2 regions of the Shewanella sp. SM20 genome follow, and region 1 is predicted to be linked to the other one. Evidence: predicted binding sites of a transcription regulator. Region 1 holds the regulator's gene; the other holds the start of a gene.

Region 1 (10,094 bases):
CCCTTGGTTTTGATTAAACGGCGGCTGTCGGCATCGGTTAGCCAGTAAACGCTGCGAACCTTGCCGCTGTGGACTGGGCTGTCGGTGCGGATTGGCAAATCGTTATTCACGGCTAATACGGAATCAGCAAGACTCATGACGAGTATTCCTTAGGATAGAGAGTGTAGGGATAAGGTTTTTATAAGTGTCGGTTTGCAGATGGACTATAGCGTTAGCAACAGCCAGATTTATTGCAACCGCTTTATTATTCGCGCTTGGCTTAGGGCGTAAATCGCTCAGCCAGTTTGCGGGATTTGATGTTAAATCTTGAACAGCAAAAGGGGTATTTTCGGGCGGTGTTTGAATTGTGTTGGGTGGAGATAATGCAAGGGAGGGAACAAACGCAGGGCAAGGTTGGCACCACAGTGAAAGTGGTCTGCGAAAGCGGGCTGGGCCCGTGCCATTTTGCTCGAAAATGCTAACCATTAATCCGAGAGAACCTTGTTCTAGACTGCCGCGAAAAAGTGGCGACATTCTACCTTTTTTGACAAAATTTGCCACGGCTATTTGCATCGCTCTTTGCACAGATCTTTACACAGCCCTTTACACTGCTCTTTACATAGTTCTGTGGCTTGAATCTAGCGGGCATAAGGATTTGCAAGGGAATCACGCGCTAACACTCAGTGCTGAGCATGATGGAGGGCTGGTGTTCTGCGGACGAGCGAATGTTGAAGGGCTGTATTTTAGCGCGCTGATGTGCGAGCTTATGACGTAGCTGCAGCCGACAAGACCATCAAGCCAAATATCCAATGGAGGGAATATGAGCACAAGTCAGCATGTACATAATGATAATCAACGAGAGCTAGTATTAGAGCGGATTATCGATGCGCCGCCAGAAAAGCTGTTCCGCGCGTGGACCGAGCCAGAGCTCCTCAAAATTTGGTTTACGCCAAGGCCGTGGACTGTGGCTAGCGCGAGCTTAGATGTGCGTGCCGGTGGTTCAAATGTGATCGTGATGCGCAGCCCTGAGGGACAGGATTTCCCGAATCGTGGCGTGTATCTCGAGGTGGTTGAGAATGAGCGCATCGTATTTACCGATGCCTTTACTGAGGCTTGGGTGCCGTCCGATAAAGCCTTTATGACGGCAACCATCATGTTTGAACCTATAGATGGTAAGACCAAGTACACTGCGCGGGTGCTGCATTGGAATAGCGAAGATAGGCAGAATCATGAGGATATGGGGTTTTATCAGGGGTGGTCTAAGGCGACCGATCAGCTTGAGGAACTCGTCGCGAGCATTTAGCCGGCGAGTCTCAAGCCTCGTATCAGAGAGTCAATAATAAGCAGTACCTAGCCCAATTGCCCTGCATATTTTATTGCTGGGGATTGGGCAGGATTAGAGGTGTTATGTCGTCACAGAAAGAAGTGCCACAGCTTGCGCCATCGCAACTCGCGCAAAGCGCGGCTTTGCAAGGCAATAGTTTTTTATCAAAACAGTTCAATGGCTTGTCGGAATTAGCACAAGATCTACAGGGCATAGAGTTCGAGGATTGCTGCTTTCAAGATTGCCATTTTAGCGAGAGCACTTTCCGTAAATGCAAGTTTATCGATTGCCGCTTTGTGCGTTGCAACTTAAGTTTAGTGAAAGTGCCCCAGTGTCAGTTCAGCGGGGTGGAGTTTGAAGAATGTAAGTTAGTCGGTATCGATTGGACCCGCGCCGCGTGGTCGCGTTTATCCTTTGCCGCGCCCTTTTCCTTTAAGCAATCCATCTTAAATGATTGCTCATTTTTAGGTTTGTCCCTCGATGAAATTATCATCGAAGAGTGTAAGGCCCACGATGTCGATTTTCGCGAGGGCAGTTTTAATCAAGCCAATTTCACCTACACGGATTTTAGTCATAGTCTGTTTGGCCGAACTCAATTATTGGAGGCGGATTTCAGCGAGGCATCCAATTACGATATCGACATTTTTAACAATAAAATCAAAGGCGCTAAGTTTAGCCGTGACGAAGCGATTCGGCTGCTCAACTGCCTCGATATAGAATTAATGGATTAAGGATTGTGGTAGGTTTTTACTCAGCTTTTCACTCAGCATAGTGATGCTCATTCCACGAGTGTTATCGCAATTTACTGAGATATCTGTTTTTTTGAAGCCGCCATTTACCCCATCTGGCGGCTTTTTTCTGCTCGTGTTTTAGGACCTATTGATCTTATTCACGTATTTCAAGGTCAGTCCTAGGTTTTAGTTGCGGTAGATCACACCGAGCTTCCCCATGTGGTTTACCACAATACCCACCTACCTCTTTCGGGATAACAATCTCTGTGGATGAGCAGTGTATTCAGCGTATGCCGTGTATTTTGAAGATATGGTGGCGCTGTTTTAACGCTTTATAACTAAAAAAGTAATCAAATCAGTGAGCAAACCTCTGCTCGATGGCGTCCAATGTGGCGACTGACGGGTGGGATGAGCGTGATGGAGGTAACCATGATTGAGCTTAATAGGCGAACCTTTTTAAAGGGAGCAGGAGCGAGCAGCGCCACGTGTGCGCTGGCCAGTCTGCTGCCGGGCAGCTTAGCGGCATTAGAGAATAAGCAGCTAAAGGGCATGGGCAAAGACATTGCCAGTATTTGTGAAATGTGTTCGACTCGCTGCCCAATTTCGGCGCGGGTGATTGAGGGCAAAAACGTCTTCATTAGTGGCAACAAGGCCGCTAAATCCTTTGGCGGTAAAGTGTGTGCCCGTGGCGGCGCAGGCCATAGTTTATTGTACGATCCACAGCGTATCGTTAAACCGTTAAAGCGGGTCGGTGAGCGCGGCGAAGGCAAATGGGCTGAGATCAGTTGGGATGAGGCTTATAAATTAATCGCTGAAAACCTCAATAAAATCAAAAAAGAACATGGCCCAGAAGCCGTGGCATTCTCGTCAAAATCTGGCTCACAAGAAAAGCATTTGTTTCACCTTGCGACCGCCTTTGGTAGTCCAAATACCTTTACCCACGCGTCGACTTGCCCTGGTGGTTATGAAATTGCCGCTAAGGCTATTTTTGGCACTAAGGTTAAACGTGATTTAGGCAATTCAAAATACATCATTAACTTCGGCCATAACCTGTACGAAGGCATCAATATGTCCGAAACCCGCGGCATGATGGCGGCGCAAATGGACAAAGGTGCCAAGCTGGTGGTGTTCGAGCCAAGATTCTCCGTCGTGGCCGATAAAGCCGATGAATGGTATGCCATTCGCCCCGGTACCGACGTAGCCGTCGCCTTGGCGTTATGCCATGTATTGATTGAAGATAATCTTTACGACAAGGCATTTGTCGTGCGTTATGTGGAAGGCTTCGAAGCCTTTGCCGCCGAAGTGAAAGCTTATACCCCTGAATGGGCGGAAACCATCTCCGATGTGCCTGCCAAAGACATTCGTCGTATCGCACACGAATATGCTGCTAAAGCGCCCCATGCTGTGGTCGATTTTGGTCACAGAGCCACCTTTACCACCGAAGAGTTTGAGATGCGCCGCGCCCTTTACGCCGCTAACGTCTTGATTGGTAATATTGAGCGTAAGGGCGGGATTTATATCGGCCAGAAACCCGGTGATTACAACAAGCTTGCCGGTGAAGCGGTTGCGCCCGTATTGGCAAAACCTGGCGTGAAAGACATGCCAAAACCAGCAGCGAAACGTATCGATCAGGTGGAAGAACAGTACGCCATGATGTGGACATCGGGCGGCGTTTACCAAACCATTCTCGATGCCACCTTAAGCGCAGTGCCCTACCAGTTACACGGCTGGGTGATGTCACGCACTAACCCAATGCAAACCATGACAGACAGAGCACGCGTTGTTGAAGCGATGAAAAAGCTCGACTTTATCGCCGTGTGTGATGTGTATATCAGCGAAACCGCCGCCTATGCGGACGTGATTTTACCTGAGTCGACTTATCTTGAACGTGATGAAGAAATTGCTGATAAGTCAGGTAAAAATCCGGCCTATTATGTGCGCCAACGGGTCGTTGAAACCTTAGGTGATACTAAGCCTTCTTGGCAGATCTTTAAGGATGTGGGTGTGGCTATGGGCCTTGGCGAGTTCTATCCATGGGAAAACATGGAAACCCTGCAAATGCTGCAGGTGAACCGCGACACTGACCTGCTGCGCCGGATCAAAGACGAAGGTTTTGTGAGCTTTGGTAAGCCAATTATGTTGTGCGAGCCTAAGATGGTTGCCGAGTTTATTAAGGCATACTCCAATGCTCGACCTGCCGATGAAGACGGCACTTACGCCAGCGCACTGACCTTTAAAACCCCGAGTGGCAAAATTGAACTCACTTCCGCGAAAGTGGAAGCCATGGCACCAGGCCGTGGGGTGATCAAGTTCCGCGAAGTGAATCTTAAAAAAGCAGATGAGTTGTACTTTATCCAAGGCAAAGTGGCGGTGCACACCAATGGCGCCACCCACAATGTGCCTATGCTCGCTAACCTGATGTCGGATAACGCTGTGTGGGTTCACCCCGTTACTGCGGGCAAGTTAGGCATCAGCAATGGCGACCCAATCCGCCTCACCAGCAGTGTTGGCACAGAAGAAGGCCATGCCTTAGTCACACCGGGCATTCGCCAAGATACTGTGTTTGCTTACATGGGCTTTGGTTCTAAAAACAAAGAGTTGGTCAGAGCAACGGGCAAAGGTATCCACTGCGGTAACTTACTGCCGCACGTTACTGCTCCTGTGTGTGGCATGACAGTGCACACCACGGGCGTCACGCTGGCAAAGCGCTAATCGGAGGCTTAAATGAATAAACGATATGTAATGGTGCACGACGAGAATAAGTGCATCGGCTGCCAAGCTTGTAACGTGGCGTGTCGCAGTGAAAATGGTGTACCCGAAGGCGTAACTCGTCTGCAAGTGCGTGTGGAAGGCCCCTTTGGTGAGATGCCCAATCTGCATTTCAAATATCACAGGGTATCTTGCCAGCAATGTGAAGATGCACCCTGCGTTAAAGTGTGCCCAACAGGCGCGGCCTATGTGGGTGAAGATGGCATTATCTCTATCCATACCGAGAAGTGTGTCGGCTGTATGTACTGTGTGGCAGCGTGCCCCTATAAAGTGCGCTTTATGAACCCAGAAACCAAGGCGGCGGATAAGTGTAACTTCTGTAAAGACAGTCGTTTAGCGCGGGGCGAAGAGCCAGCGTGTGTGACTGTGTGTCCAACCGATGCCTTAGTGTTTGGTGATGCTAATGATCCACGCAGTGAAGTGGCCATCATGCTCAACACTAAAATCACTTACCAAGATAAAACCCATTTGGGCACTAAACCTAGGGTATATCGCGTTCCTACCAAAAGAGGGGGGATTTGATTATGAACAATACTTGGGGCGACATGGCGCAATATGATCCTGTCACTTGGCACTGGGTCATCGCCGTTTACCTGTTTATGGCGGGGTTATCCGCGGGCAGTTTACTGATTGGCATTGGTTTGCGCTGGGCGAATAAGGAACTCAGCGCGGGAGCTGAAAGCAGCATTCTTAAGGCGGCAGCCATTATTGGGCCTGTAGCAATTAGCTTAGGTCTAGCTTGTTTAGTGTTTGACTTAACCAAACCATTCCACTTTTGGTTGATCTTAATTCACTATAACTTCCAGTCTGTGATGGCAATCGGGGTGCTGGCGCTGCTGGCGTATTCTCCCTTGGCCTTTGCATACGCCATTATTGTGCTGCGGGATGACTTACCAAAATGGGGTTTGGGTTTCCTAACACCTATCGCTAAGTTACTTATGCCATTTCGAAAGCTGATTGAAGTATTGTTGTTTGTCCTCGCCATTGGCGTAGGGGCTTACACTGGCTTCTTAATTTCGGCGATGAATGCCTATCCTATGCTCAACACTGCGGTACTGCCTGCGCTGTTTTTAGTGTCAGGTCTATCGGCGGGCGCTGCGGCAAATGCGGTACTGGCGTTGCTGATGTTTAAGACGGACAGCCACGACAAAACCTTAGTGAAGATGCACGGTTTAGAATTGCCTGTGATGGCGATTGAAATTTTGTTCCTGTTCATGTTGTTCTGCGCCTTGTACTTCAAGGGCGGCGCGGCGGCTGCGGCCTTAGCATCGTTAACTTCTGGGTTATGGGCAAGCGTGTTCTGGATAGGCGTTGTCGGTATAGGTTTTGGTATTCCATTGCTGTTTATGCTGCTACCCGCCGCGACTCGCCACACTAAGGGCGCGATGATCATGGTGGCTTGTGCGAGCTTAACGGGCGTACTCGCCTTAAGACACTTTATTGTGTACGCAGGGCAAAGCTATTTAAGCTGAGTGTAATCTAGCTTTACATATTGATAGATAAAGAAAAAGCACTGGCAATGTCAGTGCTTTTTTATTGTTTGAATCTTGAGAAGGTTTGCCAGTACAAGCAGGACGCTTATTGGGGTAATAACTCAATAACCGACTTCACCGTTAGCACTAAGGCGCTGATACTGCACAGGACTAACGTTGCCATCTTTGTCTTCTCTTTATCGACACGGCCCACTAATCGTCCTGCGACTAAGTAACCTAAAATCACTGAGGGGAGCAGCATCAACGACAGCCACAGATGTTTTAATTCTAATAAGCCAGTGATCGCTAAAATGATCAGTGCAATCATGGAGCTAAAAATGAAGAAGGCCGACAGGGCTGCACGAAACTGCGAGGCATCTTTGCCTGCCAACAAAATCGCCATCGGCGGGCCACCAATCGCGGCGATATTGCCGAAGATCCCTGAAACCACGCCCGCACCGAAGAGGGTTTTCTTATTCACTGGCAGGCTGAATTTATACAGGCTGAGGATCACTGCGACAGTCACAATAGCGGCGATGGATAAACCGAGTATGGGTTGAGGCGCAAACAGTAATAAACTCGCGCCGATAAAACCACCGGGCACGCGGCCTATGAGCGCATATTGCAAGCCATTGAATTCTAAGTGACCGCGTTCACGCACTAAGGTCAGCAGGGCGATGGAGAAACCCATAGCAATAACAGGCGCAGGTACAAGTTGTGGATCGACGATATACAGCAAAGGACTGGCGACAACCGCTAGGCCAAACCCAATCAGGCTCTGGGTTAAGGCGCCAAGAAACACAATCAGTGAGGCCAGGGCGAGAGTCTGTGGATCTATCATAGAAAACATAGGATTCCATATAAACAAAAAGGGATCGTTAACGATCCCTATTGATGAGCACTGTGATGTAACTTTGCCAGCGACAAGTCGCTATTCCATGTCTTCCCACTCGATCCCCATCTCGTCCATCAGCAACTTGGCTTCGGCGGGAATGCTGTCTGGGCTATCTTTTGACAGATCTTCATCGTTAGGCAATGGCTGGCCAGTGTAGGCGTGCAAAAATGCCTCACACAACAGCTCGCTGTTGGTGGCGTGACGCAAATTATTGACCTGACGACGAGTTCGTTCGTCCGTAAGGACCTTAAGCACTTTGAGCGGAATAGACACAGTAATTTTTTTTACTTGTTCATTCTTCTTGCCATGTTCAGCATAGGGGCTGATGTATTCCCCATTCCATTCAGTCATTGACTCACCTGTTATAACGCTAAATTCGGGGCAGATTTTAAACCCTTACAAAGAACAGTCAAATTATTGCTACTATTTCTTTGTGATTGCAAACAGATTTCTTTATGTTCAGACGTCTAAACGTCTTCACGCCTATTGACGATAGCGTTGGGCTTAGGTACATTTAGACGTCCAGACATCTCTATCAGTCTACCGAATTTAGGAGTCCACCCATGGCAGAGCGTCAATTAGCCACACTGGCAGTGCGTCAGGGTATCGAAAGCGATACTCAATATGGCGCAGTTGTGCCACCGATTTATTTGTCGACTAATTACGCCTTCGATGGTCATAAAAATCCCCGCGAATTCGATTACAGTCGTTCAGGCAACCCAACACGCTGCATTTTAGGCGAAGCATTAGCGCAATTAGAAAAGGGCGCCACTGGGATAGTGACGTGCACTGGCATGGCGGCCATCACCTTAGTGACGACCTTGCTCGGCCCCGATGACCTATTGGTTGTGCCCCATGATTGCTATGGCGGTTCCTACCGTTTATTTACCAACTTGGCGAAGAAAGGCCAGTTTAAGCTCATTGTGGTCGACCAAACCGACAGCCAAGCGTTAGCCGCCGCTATTGCGCAGAATCCTAAGATGGTGTGGCTCGAAACCCCATCAAACCCGTTATTGCGTGTGGTGGATATCGAAGCCATTGCTAAGGCGAGCCATGGTGTCGGCGCGCTGGTGGTGGTCGATAACACCTTTTTATCGCCGATATTGCAACAACCCCTATTGTTAGGCGCGGATATCGTTATCCACTCCACCACTAAATATATCAATGGTCACAGCGATGTGGTCGGCGGCGCTGTGGTCGCCAAAGACGCGCAAATCGGCGAAAGCTTACATTGGTGGTCGAACACTCTAGGCTTAACGGGGTCAGCCTTCGACAGTTATCTGACCCTGCGCGGCCTACGTACCTTAGCTGTGCGTATTCGCGAGCATCAAGCCAATGCCCAGCGTATTATTGAGTTATTAACGCAAAGCCCTGTGGTGAGTAAAGTCTATTACCCAGGGCTTGCGGATCATCCAGGTCACGCCATTGCGGCCAAGCAACAACAGGGCTTTGGCGCTATGCTGAGCTTTGAGCTCAAAGGCGGCGAGGCCGAAGTGGTGGCCTTTTTAGGTGCACTCAGCTTATTTAGCGTGGCGGAAAGTTTAGGTGGCGTCGAAAGTTTAGTGGCAGTGCCCGCCACTATGACCCACAGAGCCATGGAGCCGCAAGCGCGCTTCGAGGCTGGTATTAAGGACACCCTATTGCGTCTATCGGTGGGTATTGAAGATGCCGCCGATTTAGTTGCAGATATTCAAGCAGGATTAGCCGCCGTTGCGGCTTGTCAGTAGAGGAATAATAGATGGCACGTTGTCACTTACATAAATTTGGTGGCTCCAGTTTAGCGGATGCCGATTGTTATCGCCGAGTCGCCCATATCCTGTTAACCCACGGTCATAGTGATGATCTCGTGGTGGTCTCTGCGGCGGGTAAAAGCACGAATTTCCTGTATAAATTATTAGCGCTGCGTGATGCGGGTCAGCTATGGCAAGAAGAATTACAAGTGCTGATCAGCTACCAACAGGGGTTGATTGAGCAGTTGTTGTCGAATGAACAAGCCCGCGATCTGCGTGAGCGTTTGGCCACAGATAAAGCGCAACTCATCAGCTTGTTGTCCTTAGATGAGCGCAACGAATACCAAATCAATCATGTGGTGAGCTTTGGCGAACGTTGGTCGGCACGTTTAATGGCGGCGCTACTGCGCGAATCTGGCGTGGCGGCAAGCCATGTGGATGCCTGTTCAATTTTAGTGGCCGATGAAGCCGCTGTACCGCAAATTCGGGTACAAGAATCCCGCGCTAAAGTACAAGCCCTATTAGCCGCGCATCCCAATGAACGCTTAGTGATCACAGGTTTTATCTGCGCTAACGAGCGTGGCGATACCCTATTACTTGGCCGTAATGGTTCAGATTTTAGCGCCAGCCTGATTGCTAGTCTCGCCGATATCGAGCGCGTGACCATTTGGACCGATGTGGAAGGGGTGTTCAACGCCGATCCTAATAAAATCAACGATGCCAAGTTACTAAAAAGCATGTCACTTGCCGAAGCCGATCGCCTAGCGCGTTTGGGCTCGCCAGTATTGCATTCGCGCACTCTGCAGCCGTTATTCAATACCGAAGTGAGCTTAGCGGTGCGTTCAAGTTATGCATCGCACACCGACTTCACCTTAATCGCACCCCACAGTTCGTCGGCGAGCGCGCCTGTGGTGACTAATCTCAATGCTGTCGTCCTGTTTGGCTTTAAACTCACGGGGGAGTTAACTCGTTTATTAGATTTATTGATTGCCGCGGGTTTAACGCCATTGGCCCATTGGACCTCAGCCCACCAAAGGGTTGAGCTTGCCTATACCGCTGAAAATCAAAAACAAGTGCAAAGATTGCTCGATGCCGAGGCAGAAGCTTTAGGGATCAGCGATCAGCAGATCAATACCGATCTCGGTTTAGTCGCATTAGTCAGTGCCGATGCCGAACATTATCGCCGCAGCTTCG
Region 2 (10,094 bases), on a different contig from region 1:
GTTGCACCAAGCTCAGCTTCACCTGCGAATGTCTCATCGCCTTTTACAAAATCGGCCCCAGCTGTCGCCATAAAAGGTGCAGTCATTAATAGTGCTGCGGTCAGTACTTTCTTCATGTTTATCCGTTCCTGTTCCGTTAAATCCAATCCCTATAAATATCTGTTCGTCCCAGCGATGCTGAATAAGCACATATTAATAAGGGTTAGTATTTTCCCCTGAAAATCTGCGCGATATTAACATTTACGATTAAAAAATGAAAATTGCAGCTATTTTAAGTATAAAAAAACCCGCTTTAGCGGGTTTTTATCTCAGCGATAACGCTTACATATTGATCTTAGGATCTAACGCACCAGACTGGTACGCTTTATACATTGCTTGTAAAGACAATGGCTTAATCTTAGATGCTTGACCTGCACAGCCGAAAGCTTCATAGCGAACCGTACAGATATCGGCCATGGCTTCCATTGATGCTTTCAGGAATTTACGTGGATCAAATTCACTTGGGTGTTCAGCTAAGAATTTACGAACGGCACCCGTTGATGCTAAACGTAAGTCGGTATCAATGTTGACTTTACGTACACCGTGTTTGATACCTTCTACGATTTCTTCTAATGGCACACCGTAGGTTTCTGGGATCTGACCACCATATTGGTTGATGATCTTTAGCCACTCTTGTGGCACAGAAGATGAACCGTGCATCACTAAGTGAGTGTTAGGAATACGCGCATGAATTTCTTTGATGCGGTCGATACGCAGTACATCGCCCGTCGGTTTACGACTGAACTTATATGCACCATGGCTAGTACCGATAGCAATCGCGAGTGCATCAACATGAGTATCGGCAACGAAACGCGCCGCTTCTTCAGGGCTAGTCAGCATTTGATCGTGACTTAAAATACCTGATGCACCAACACCATCTTCTTCGCCAGCTTGGCCAGTTTCTAAGCTGCCTAAACAGCCGATTTCACCTTCAACTGACACACCACACGCATGGGCAAATGCCACTGTACGACGGGTAACATCAACGTTGTACTCGTACGATGCAGGCGTTTTGCCGTCAGCCATCAAAGAGCCGTCCATCATGACTGATGACATGCCTAATTGGATAGAACGCTGACAAATATCAGGATCGGTACCGTGGTCTTGGTGAATACACACAGGAATATCTGGGTACTGCTCAAGAGCTGCTGCCATCAAATATTTTAAGAACTGTGGGCGAGCGTATTTACGCGCGCCAGCAGAAGCTTGCACTATCACAGGGCTGTCTGTTGCTTCAGCGGCCTGCATGATGGCACGCATCTGCTCTAAGTTGTTAACGTTAAACGCAGGTACACCGTATCCATGTTCTGCTGCGTGATCAAGTAGTTGTCGTAGGGAAATTAACGCCATTTTTTAACTCCAATAATAGGGTGATATCTATCACCGAGGTCGCTATCGTTTGGATGGATTTTTATACCCGCATTCAACTCTGTACCTTAAATAAACAACTTAAATTAAGTACCTTAGATGAATACGGGCGGTTTTTTTATAATTTTTTACTTTTTATCAAAGCTTTGATGTTATCAGAGCTTATCGCGGCGTCTTATGCGCCGCGTTTTTTAAAACTTAATATTAAGCGCCGCGCTTTTCTAACATAGCCACAGCCGGTAATTCTTTACCTTCGAGGAACTCGAGGAAAGCACCGCCGCCAGTCGAAATGTAAGACACTTTATCGGCAATACCGTACTTATCAACCGCAGCCAAAGTATCACCACCACCAGCGATAGAGAACGCTTTTGAATCAGCAATCGCTTGGGCGATACGCTTAGTACCTTCACCGAATTGGTCGAATTCGAACACGCCCACAGGGCCGTTCCACACGATAGTGCCAGCAGATTCGATGATTTTAGCCAGTGCTTCAGCGCTATCTGGACCAATATCGAAAATCATTTCGCCATCAGCGACTTCGCTAACCGATTTTAACGTTGCCGCTGCTGTTGGACTAAACTCGCCCGCAACGACCACATCGGTCGGCACAGGAATATCGGCGCCACGGCTCTTAGCATTAGCCACTAAACGCTTAGCTTCGTCGATCAAATCCGCCTCATACAGCGATTTACCGACATTGTAGCCCGCCGCCGCAATGAAAGTGTTGGCAATACCGCCGCCAACCACTAACTGATCGACTATGCCTGAAAGACTTTCTAGCACGGTCAGCTTAGTCGACACTTTAGAGCCACCAACAATCGCCACCATAGGACGCGCAGGATTATCTAATGCCTTGCCTAAGGCATCTAATTCTTGTGCCAGTAATGGACCTGCACAAGCGATTGGGGCAAACATGCCCACGCCATGGGTCGATGCTTGGGCACGATGTGCAGTACCGAAGGCGTCCATCACATAGACATCACACAGCGCCGCCATTTTTTTCGATAAGGCTTCGTTGTTCTTACCTTCACCCACGTTGAAACGCACATTTTCGAACACAACCACTTCACCCACGGCAACGTCAACGCCATCTAAATAGTCGGTCGCTAAACGCACAGGACAAGACAGGGCTTTTGCCAAATAATCGACCACAGGTTGCATAGAATATTCAGCATTGTATTCGCCTTCGGTCGGACGACCTAAATGCGACATCACCATCACAGCCGCACCTTTTTCAAGGGCCAACTCGATAGTCGGTAGAGAGGCGCGCAGACGTGCATCACTGGTGACGACGCCATTGCTGACAGGGACATTGAGATCTTCGCGGATAAGCACGCGCTTACCTTGTAGATCCAGATCTGACATATTGATAATTGCCATGGTAACGCTTCCTTTTATAATCAAAAAACAAACTGTTTCACACATAGCCGGTATGAATTGACTGCCGCTCGGCGCTCGACATCCCGTCGAATTGGCATAAATTCAGTGACCCACAAGTGAATAATCTACTTTTATCAGCCTCGCTTGGCCGCAATCATCGCCAAACTCGTATCTAACATACGATTGGCAAAACCCCACTCGTTATCGCACCACAGGAGTAGCTTCACCAACTGACCGGCGCTCACACGGGTCTGGGTACCATCGACAATACTGGAGCGCGGATCATGGTTGAAATCACATGAGACTAAGGGCTCATCAGTATAGCCTAAGATGCCGTTAAATCGCCCATTGGCGGCTGATTCCAGCACCTGATTGACTGTGGCAATATCGACGGTTTTTTCTAAGGTCACGGACAAATCAATGGCGGTCACGTTGATGGTGGGCACGCGCACCGAAATCGCTTCAAACTTATTTTTCATGTGCGGCAAGATCCGCTCAATGCCGCGGGCAAGTTTAGTATCGACAGGAATAATCGATTGGCCAGCGGCACGGGTTCGACGCAAATCATCATGGTAAGCATCAATCACTTGCTGATCGTTCATCGCCGAATGGATAGTGGTAATGGCACCGCTTTTAACGCCAAAGTGGCGATCGAGCACATCGATCACTGGCACGATACAGTTAGTGGTGCAAGAAGCGTTGGACACCACAGTGTGTTCGGCGCGGAGTAAATCGTGGTTTACACCATAGACAATCGTGCCATCGACATCGGCTGAGGATGGATGACTTATCAGCACTTGTTTAGCGCCGGCGTGAATATGGGCTTCGCAGCTTTGACGATCGACTAATACGCCAGTGGCTTCATAGACAATGTCGATGTCCATCTCGTGCCAAGGGAGTTTTGCCGGATCGGGCTCGTGGAGGATTTTTATCGCATCGTCGCCAATCAGCATATGATCATCAACAAGCTTCACTTTGTGCGCAAACCGACCGTGGGTGGTGTCGTACTGGGTCAGATGAATAATGGCTTCAGGTTTAGCTAATTCATTAATCGCGACAATCTGCATTTGCTGCCGTTTTCCAGACTCATATAAAGCTCGGAGAATAGAGCGGCCGATACGGCCATAACCATTGATAGCGACTCGGATCATTGAGGTCTCAATTTCCTCTTAATACAAAAACGGCCTGCAAACGATTGCAGGCCGCATTATACAGATTAACACTTAAAAAGTTTAACCTTTTGTATTGAATCTAATCCCTTGAGCGATTAGCCCAATGATTTTGCAGCATTCAGCACATTTTCAACGGTGAAACCGAAGTGATTCAATAGCACGTTACCCGGCGCAGACTCACCAAATGTAGTCATGCCCACAACTGTGCCTTCAAAACCGACATACTTGTACCAGAAATCGGTATGCGCCGCTTCGATAGCCACACGTTTAGTCACAGCACGTGGTAATACAGATTCTTTATACGCGGCATCTTGCTTATCGAACTCAGTTGTCGATGGCATAGAGACGACGCGAACGTGTTTACCTTGCTCAGTCAGTGCAGCGGCTGCATCCATTGCCAATTGTACTTCGCTACCAGTTGCGATCAGGATCAGTTCTGGTGTACCCGCACAGTCTTGCAGTACATAAGCACCTTTAGCCACGTTGGCTAATTGCTCAGCGGTACGCGCTTGAGCTTTCAGGTTTTGACGGCTGAAGATCAGTGACGTAGGTGCATTACGGCGCTCAATCGCAGCTTTCCAAGAAACTGCCGTTTCTGCCGCATCACATGGACGCCATACGGCCATATTTGGCGTCATACGCAGGTTAGCTAATTGCTCAACTGGTTGATGTGTTGGGCCATCTTCACCTTGACCGATAGAGTCATGGGTATAAACGAAGATGTTTTGAATACCCATCAGCGCCGACATACGGACTGCGTTACGAGCATATTCCATGAACATCATGAACGTTGCGCCGTAGTTGATGAAACCACCATGCAGCGAAGCACCGTTCATAATGCCGCTCATGCCGAATTCACGCACGCCGTAGTAAATGTAGTTACCAGCTGGATCGTCTTGAATACCTTTAGAACCTGACCACAGTGTCAAGTTAGAACCCGCTAAGTCAGCAGAGCCACCTAACAGTTCAGGCAACATAGCGCCAAATGCACCGATGGCATTTTGTGAGGCTTTACGGCTCGCAATACCTTCGGCTTTGTCCTGTGATGCTTGAATAAATGCCTGCGCTTTTTCTTCGAAATCGGCCGGTAATTCACCTTTCAGAACGCGACGCTCATATTCAGCAGCCAGTTCTGGGTGAGCAGCGCGATATGCTGCAAACTTCTCGTTCCACGCTGCTTCACGGGCCGCACCGGCTTCTTTGGCATCCCAACCGGCATAAACGTCAGCAGGGATTTCAAATGGTGCATGTGGCCAGCCAAGGAATTCACGGGCGGCTGCGATTTCTGCATCGCCTAGTGGCGCGCCGTGACAATCGTGGCTGCCAGATTTGTTGGGTGAACCAAAACCGATAATGGTTTTGCAGCAAATCATTGTTGGTTTATCGGTAACGGCTTTAGCCGCTTCGATAGCAGCACGGATTGCCGCGCTATCGTGACCGTCGACACCGGCAATCACATGCCAGCCGTAAGCTTCAAAACGTTTTGGCGTATCATCGGTGAACCAGCCTTCAACATGGCCATCGATAGAAATACCGTTATCATCCCAAAATGCGACCAGTTTACCTAAGCCTAAAGTACCGGCTAATGAACAGGCTTCGTGGGAAATACCTTCCATCAAACAGCCATCGCCGAGGAAACAGTAAGTGTAGTGATCAACGATATCGTGACCATCACGGTTAAACTGTGCCGCTAAGGTTTTCTCAGCAATCGCCATACCGACAGCGTTGCTTATGCCCGCACCGAGTGGACCCGTTGTGGTTTCAACACCTGGGGTGTAACCGTATTCTGGGTGACCCGGGGTTTTAGAATGCAATTGACGGAACTGTTTTAGCTCTTCAATTGGTAATTCATAACCAGTCAGGTGAAGTAAAGAGTAAATCAGCATTGAACCGTGACCGTTAGAGAGGATAAAACGATCTCTATCTACCCATTTCGGATTGTTCGGGTTGTGCTTAAGGAAATCATTCCACAGCACTTCAGCAATATCTGCCATACCCATTGGGGCGCCGGGATGGCCTGAATTTGCTTTTTGAACTGCATCCATACTTAACGCACGGATTGCGTTTGCGAGTACTTTACGGGAAGACATGCTCTCTCCTGCTTGTTTGTGGGGTCTAGCGGGCAATTTGGATGCATATTTTCCCCTACATGCCAGTGTGACGCAAACTAAAATTGCCATTCACTCAGCAAAAGATGGGCGAATATGTACCCAAACAACCTGAAGATGCAGGATTCTGGTCGCTTGAGTATATAAGTCGCAGAAATAAGCTAGTCACTTTGCTCGCATTTACTTGAGAGGGCATAGCAAGGATCACTTATAATGGAGAAATAAATTTCTCAAAAACATAGTAAACTTAATGCCATGAAATATAAGTAAAATAACCTATTTATGGCAGAGCGTAGTCGTTTTCAGGTCACAATCTGAGAGGATTTTTTATTATCGGGGGTGATCGGCAATCGGATTTAAACTAAAATAGCCGTCTAGATGTAGATGCTTCTACACGTTTGAATGCTAACGACGAGATTTTCCTACTATGGCAAAGCACTTGTTTACTTCTGAGTCGGTCTCAGAAGGTCATCCCGATAAGATTGCAGATCAGATTTCTGATGCTGTGCTAGATGCAATTCTGGCTCAAGATCCAAAAGCACGCGTAGCGTGTGAAACTTATGTCAAAACCGGCATGGTATTAGTAGGTGGTGAAGTCACTACCTCTGCCTGGGTTGATATTGAAGAAATCACCCGTAAAACGGTGCGTGAAATTGGTTATACCCATTCAGATATGGGGTTTGATGCAGACTCGTGCGCAGTATTAAACGCCATTGGTAAGCAATCACCCGACATTAATCAAGGTGTAGACCGCGCAGACCCTGCAGAGCAAGGTGCTGGCGATCAAGGGTTAATGTTTGGCTATGCCAACAACGAAACCGACATTCTGATGCCTGCACCTATCACCTATGCTCACGCATTAGTGAAACGTCAGTCTGAAGTGCGTAAAAATGGCACGCTACCTTGGTTACGCCCAGATGCGAAAAGCCAAGTCACTTTTGCCTATGATGATGGCAAAATTGTCGGTATCGATGCAGTCGTGTTATCGACTCAGCACAGAGATGACGTTTCACAAGCCGACTTAATTGAAGGCGTGATGGAAACCATTATCAAGCCTGTATTACCAGCTCAATGGTTAAACAAAGATACTAAGTTCTTTATCAATCCAACTGGCCGTTTTGTTATCGGTGGTCCAGTAGGTGATTGCGGCTTAACGGGTCGTAAGATCATCGTTGACACCTACGGCGGCATGGCCCGTCATGGTGGTGGCGCATTCTCTGGTAAAGATCCATCAAAAGTGGACCGTAGCGCAGCATACGCTGCCCGTTATGTGGCAAAAAACATAGTTGCAGCAGGTCTTGCTGATCGCTGTGAAATCCAAGTGTCTTACGCTATTGGTGTGGCAGAGCCGACCTCTATCAGCATCGAGACCTTCGGTACTGGTAAGGTGTCTGAAGAAGTGCTGATCAAGTTAGTCCGTCAACACTTTGAACTGCGCCCATACGGTTTAACGGCCATGCTAGATTTAGCACGTCCAATTTATCAAGCGACCGCCGCTTATGGCCACTTTGGTCGCAGCGAATTCCCATGGGAAGCGACTGATAAAGCCGAAATATTACGTGCTGACGCGGGTCTATAGTCTTAATTCATTTCAATTTTTACACTTAAGACCCATAAAAAAACCGCTACCCAGCGGTTTTTTTATGTCTGACATTTAGTTAGATTAATAGTGCTAAGACAAATATGGCAAGATAAAAAGCAGCATATACACAGACCATTAGAGTGCACAGACCCCATGACCGATAACGCCATCTTATTACAGCAACTTCAATCTTGTGCATGGGCAGCCAACGTAGGTCTGCCAGAGGAAACAGCAAAGACATACGGCACATTAGAGGAGATCGCCGCTTTTCTTGAATCCGATCCTGAAGCCTTTTTTGAAACACCTTACGAAATCCACTATGAAAGCCTGTGTGTAACAGATCATGACTTGGCAAATTCGTTAAAAACAAAGGCAGTAGTAAATGATGTGCATGCTTGGATTTCTGACAGCGAAGTCGATGAAATTGCTAAGTCAGCTTACCTCTCCACTTGGAAAATTATTCCCGTTGCAGAAATATGCGCGCAGACATCCGATGACGCTAATACGCTCGCAACACTGCTCCTAGCTGACGTTAAACTTTCAGCCTTTACGAGTGAACGCCTATCTTGGTATCTCTGTGGAAGAATCCCCTTTGGTTATATTGGTACTTACCCAAACGGGCAATGGCTCATTCTGTAGGCTTATACGCTAGCACCTTTAATTTTTCTGACTTCATCTAGGGTCTATTGAGCTTTCGAGAATGATTTTTAGAGAGCATGCCAAGATTGATACTAACCAATGCACGCAGGGAAACGCTATTTCATTTAATGAACAGCACAGGCCGTGTTTATGATAAACCTGAACATAGATAAACATTCGAAGGCATTCTTTACCGCCTTCTAGCAGGCCCCCCTTAGCAAGATTGACCCAAAGAGTTGGGCCATTGGAGTACGGTTTTTAGAGGGTTTCATTTATGGTCTAAAAAGACATTCAGGCCTATTTACTCAAAGCTTTAGTGAAAATGGCCGACACGGAATGGGTCTTTATTGATGGCTCGATAGTGCGGACTCACCAGCACAGTGCAGGTGCACTGAGTAATGAGTAATGAGTAATGAGTAATGAGTAATGAGAGTTACCCTATTGTTTAATTGATAGTGGATACCTTTATCAAACGGGTAACTCTCAGTTTTATCTATCGCCCATGAATATCAAATAATGGCTAATGCACAGGGTATTCGTTTAGAAACGTACATTCATACCAACCCAGAAGTTACGGGCCTTATCTTTGTTATTAAAATCATCAACGTAAGATGCTGTGTATCCGTTTTGGCCATTATCGTCAGAGACACAAGTGGTGCTAGTGTCACTACATTCGGTGAAGACAATATCGTATGAAGTAAAATCTTTATCAAATAAGTTATTTACTCGCATGTTGAAGGTGACAAACTCACTCGCCTGATAAGAACCACCAAGATGGAACACGTCATAACCTTTATAGTAAAGTGCAGCATCATTAATGATATCCCAAGAGCGATAACGTTTAGCACGGTATTCTGAGGTCAAGAATACGTTAAATGAGTCGGTCAACTCCCATTTTAATGTCGCGTTTGCCATATGCTTGGCACTGTTCCCGAGTGGACGGCCTTGCTCTGCACCGCTTTTCTGCTCGCTATCTGTGTAGGTATAATTAGCATTTAACGTTAAGGCATCTAGAATTTCCCAACGTCCCGCGAGCTCAGCACCTTGAATAGTAACTTTATCTATGTTGACTGTTTTGCTACTGACTGCATAACCTAAATCAGCATATTCACCCGCATCGGAACATTCTATGCTCGTACCTTTACCACAGGGTTGTGAAGCAATCTTATCGTCAAAGTCATTTTTAAAGATAGTGACGTTAAAATTATGGCCATCTGGATGGGACCAATACAGGGCGACTTCGCTGGACACACTGGTTTCAGCTTCGAGATCTGGGTTACCAAATTGCGGTGAGGTTCCTTGGCCACCAAAGCCAACGACACCATCATACAATTGTGTGGTTTTAGGTGTTTTAAAACCTGTGCTCACCCCACCCTTTACAGTCCACTCATTATTAATGGTGTAAACGCCGTATAGACGTGGGCTGAGTTGGTTGCCAAATATTTCATGATCATCATGACGTAAACCCGCAGTAACAGATAAATCAGAAGTCATGCTCCATGTATCTTCAGCAAAAACAGACCACATATTGTGTTCTTGTACTGCGCCCGGCGTACCTTCTTCCATACCAAATACACCGTCTTTCAACTCACCACGAATCACCTGCGCCCCCGTCACTGCGACATGATTTCCTGCAGCTTCAAATGGAATATCGAGTTTCATATCAAGCGTATATTGATTACTTGCCATTTCGCGTTTAGGTCTAGGCAGGAAAGTGGATTCAGCAATCGCTTTACGTTCGGCTTCAGTCATGCCGATGTAATCCCCTTTACCATCAATCATCTGCAGTAGTAATACTCGCTCAGC

What was found. The regulator MetJ, encoded in region 1, represses methionine synthesis genes. The targets are predictions, from matches to a motif close to TAGACGTCTAGACGTCTA.
Region 2: the regulator MetJ is predicted to act here: its motif matches at 6,435-6,452, upstream of metK (methionine adenosyltransferase).

Annotation. Positions count from the first base shown of each region.
Region 1 covers NZ_JAKKRK010000060.1:11,251-21,344, reverse strand. The annotation lists gene L5M18_RS19725 (phosphoribosylaminoimidazolesuccinocarboxamide synthase) at 1-137, opposite strand, end outside; gene L5M18_RS19720 (hypothetical protein) at 124-552, opposite strand; gene L5M18_RS19715 (SRPBCC family protein) at 800-1,282, shown strand; gene L5M18_RS19710 (pentapeptide repeat-containing protein) at 1,387-2,034, shown strand; gene phsA (thiosulfate reductase PhsA) at 2,464-4,746, shown strand; gene L5M18_RS19700 (4Fe-4S dicluster domain-containing protein) at 4,759-5,325, shown strand; gene nrfD (NrfD/PsrC family molybdoenzyme membrane anchor subunit) at 5,328-6,275, shown strand; gene L5M18_RS19690 (sulfite exporter TauE/SafE family protein) at 6,382-7,125, opposite strand; gene metJ (met regulon transcriptional regulator MetJ) at 7,207-7,521, opposite strand; gene metB (cystathionine gamma-synthase) at 7,734-8,897, shown strand; gene L5M18_RS19675 (bifunctional aspartate kinase/homoserine dehydrogenase II) at 8,909-10,094, shown strand, end outside.
Region 2 covers NZ_JAKKRK010000018.1:39,831-49,924, reverse strand. The annotation lists gene L5M18_RS09530 (YdiY family protein) at 1-116, opposite strand, end outside; gene fba (class II fructose-bisphosphate aldolase) at 322-1,389, opposite strand; gene L5M18_RS09520 (phosphoglycerate kinase) at 1,612-2,787, opposite strand; gene epd (erythrose-4-phosphate dehydrogenase) at 2,922-3,938, opposite strand; gene tkt (transketolase) at 4,055-6,049, opposite strand; gene metK (methionine adenosyltransferase) at 6,495-7,646, shown strand; gene L5M18_RS09500 (hypothetical protein) at 7,803-8,288, shown strand; partial or broken gene L5M18_RS09495 (transposase) at 8,366-8,691, shown strand; gene L5M18_RS09490 (TonB-dependent receptor domain-containing protein) at 8,829-10,094, opposite strand, start outside.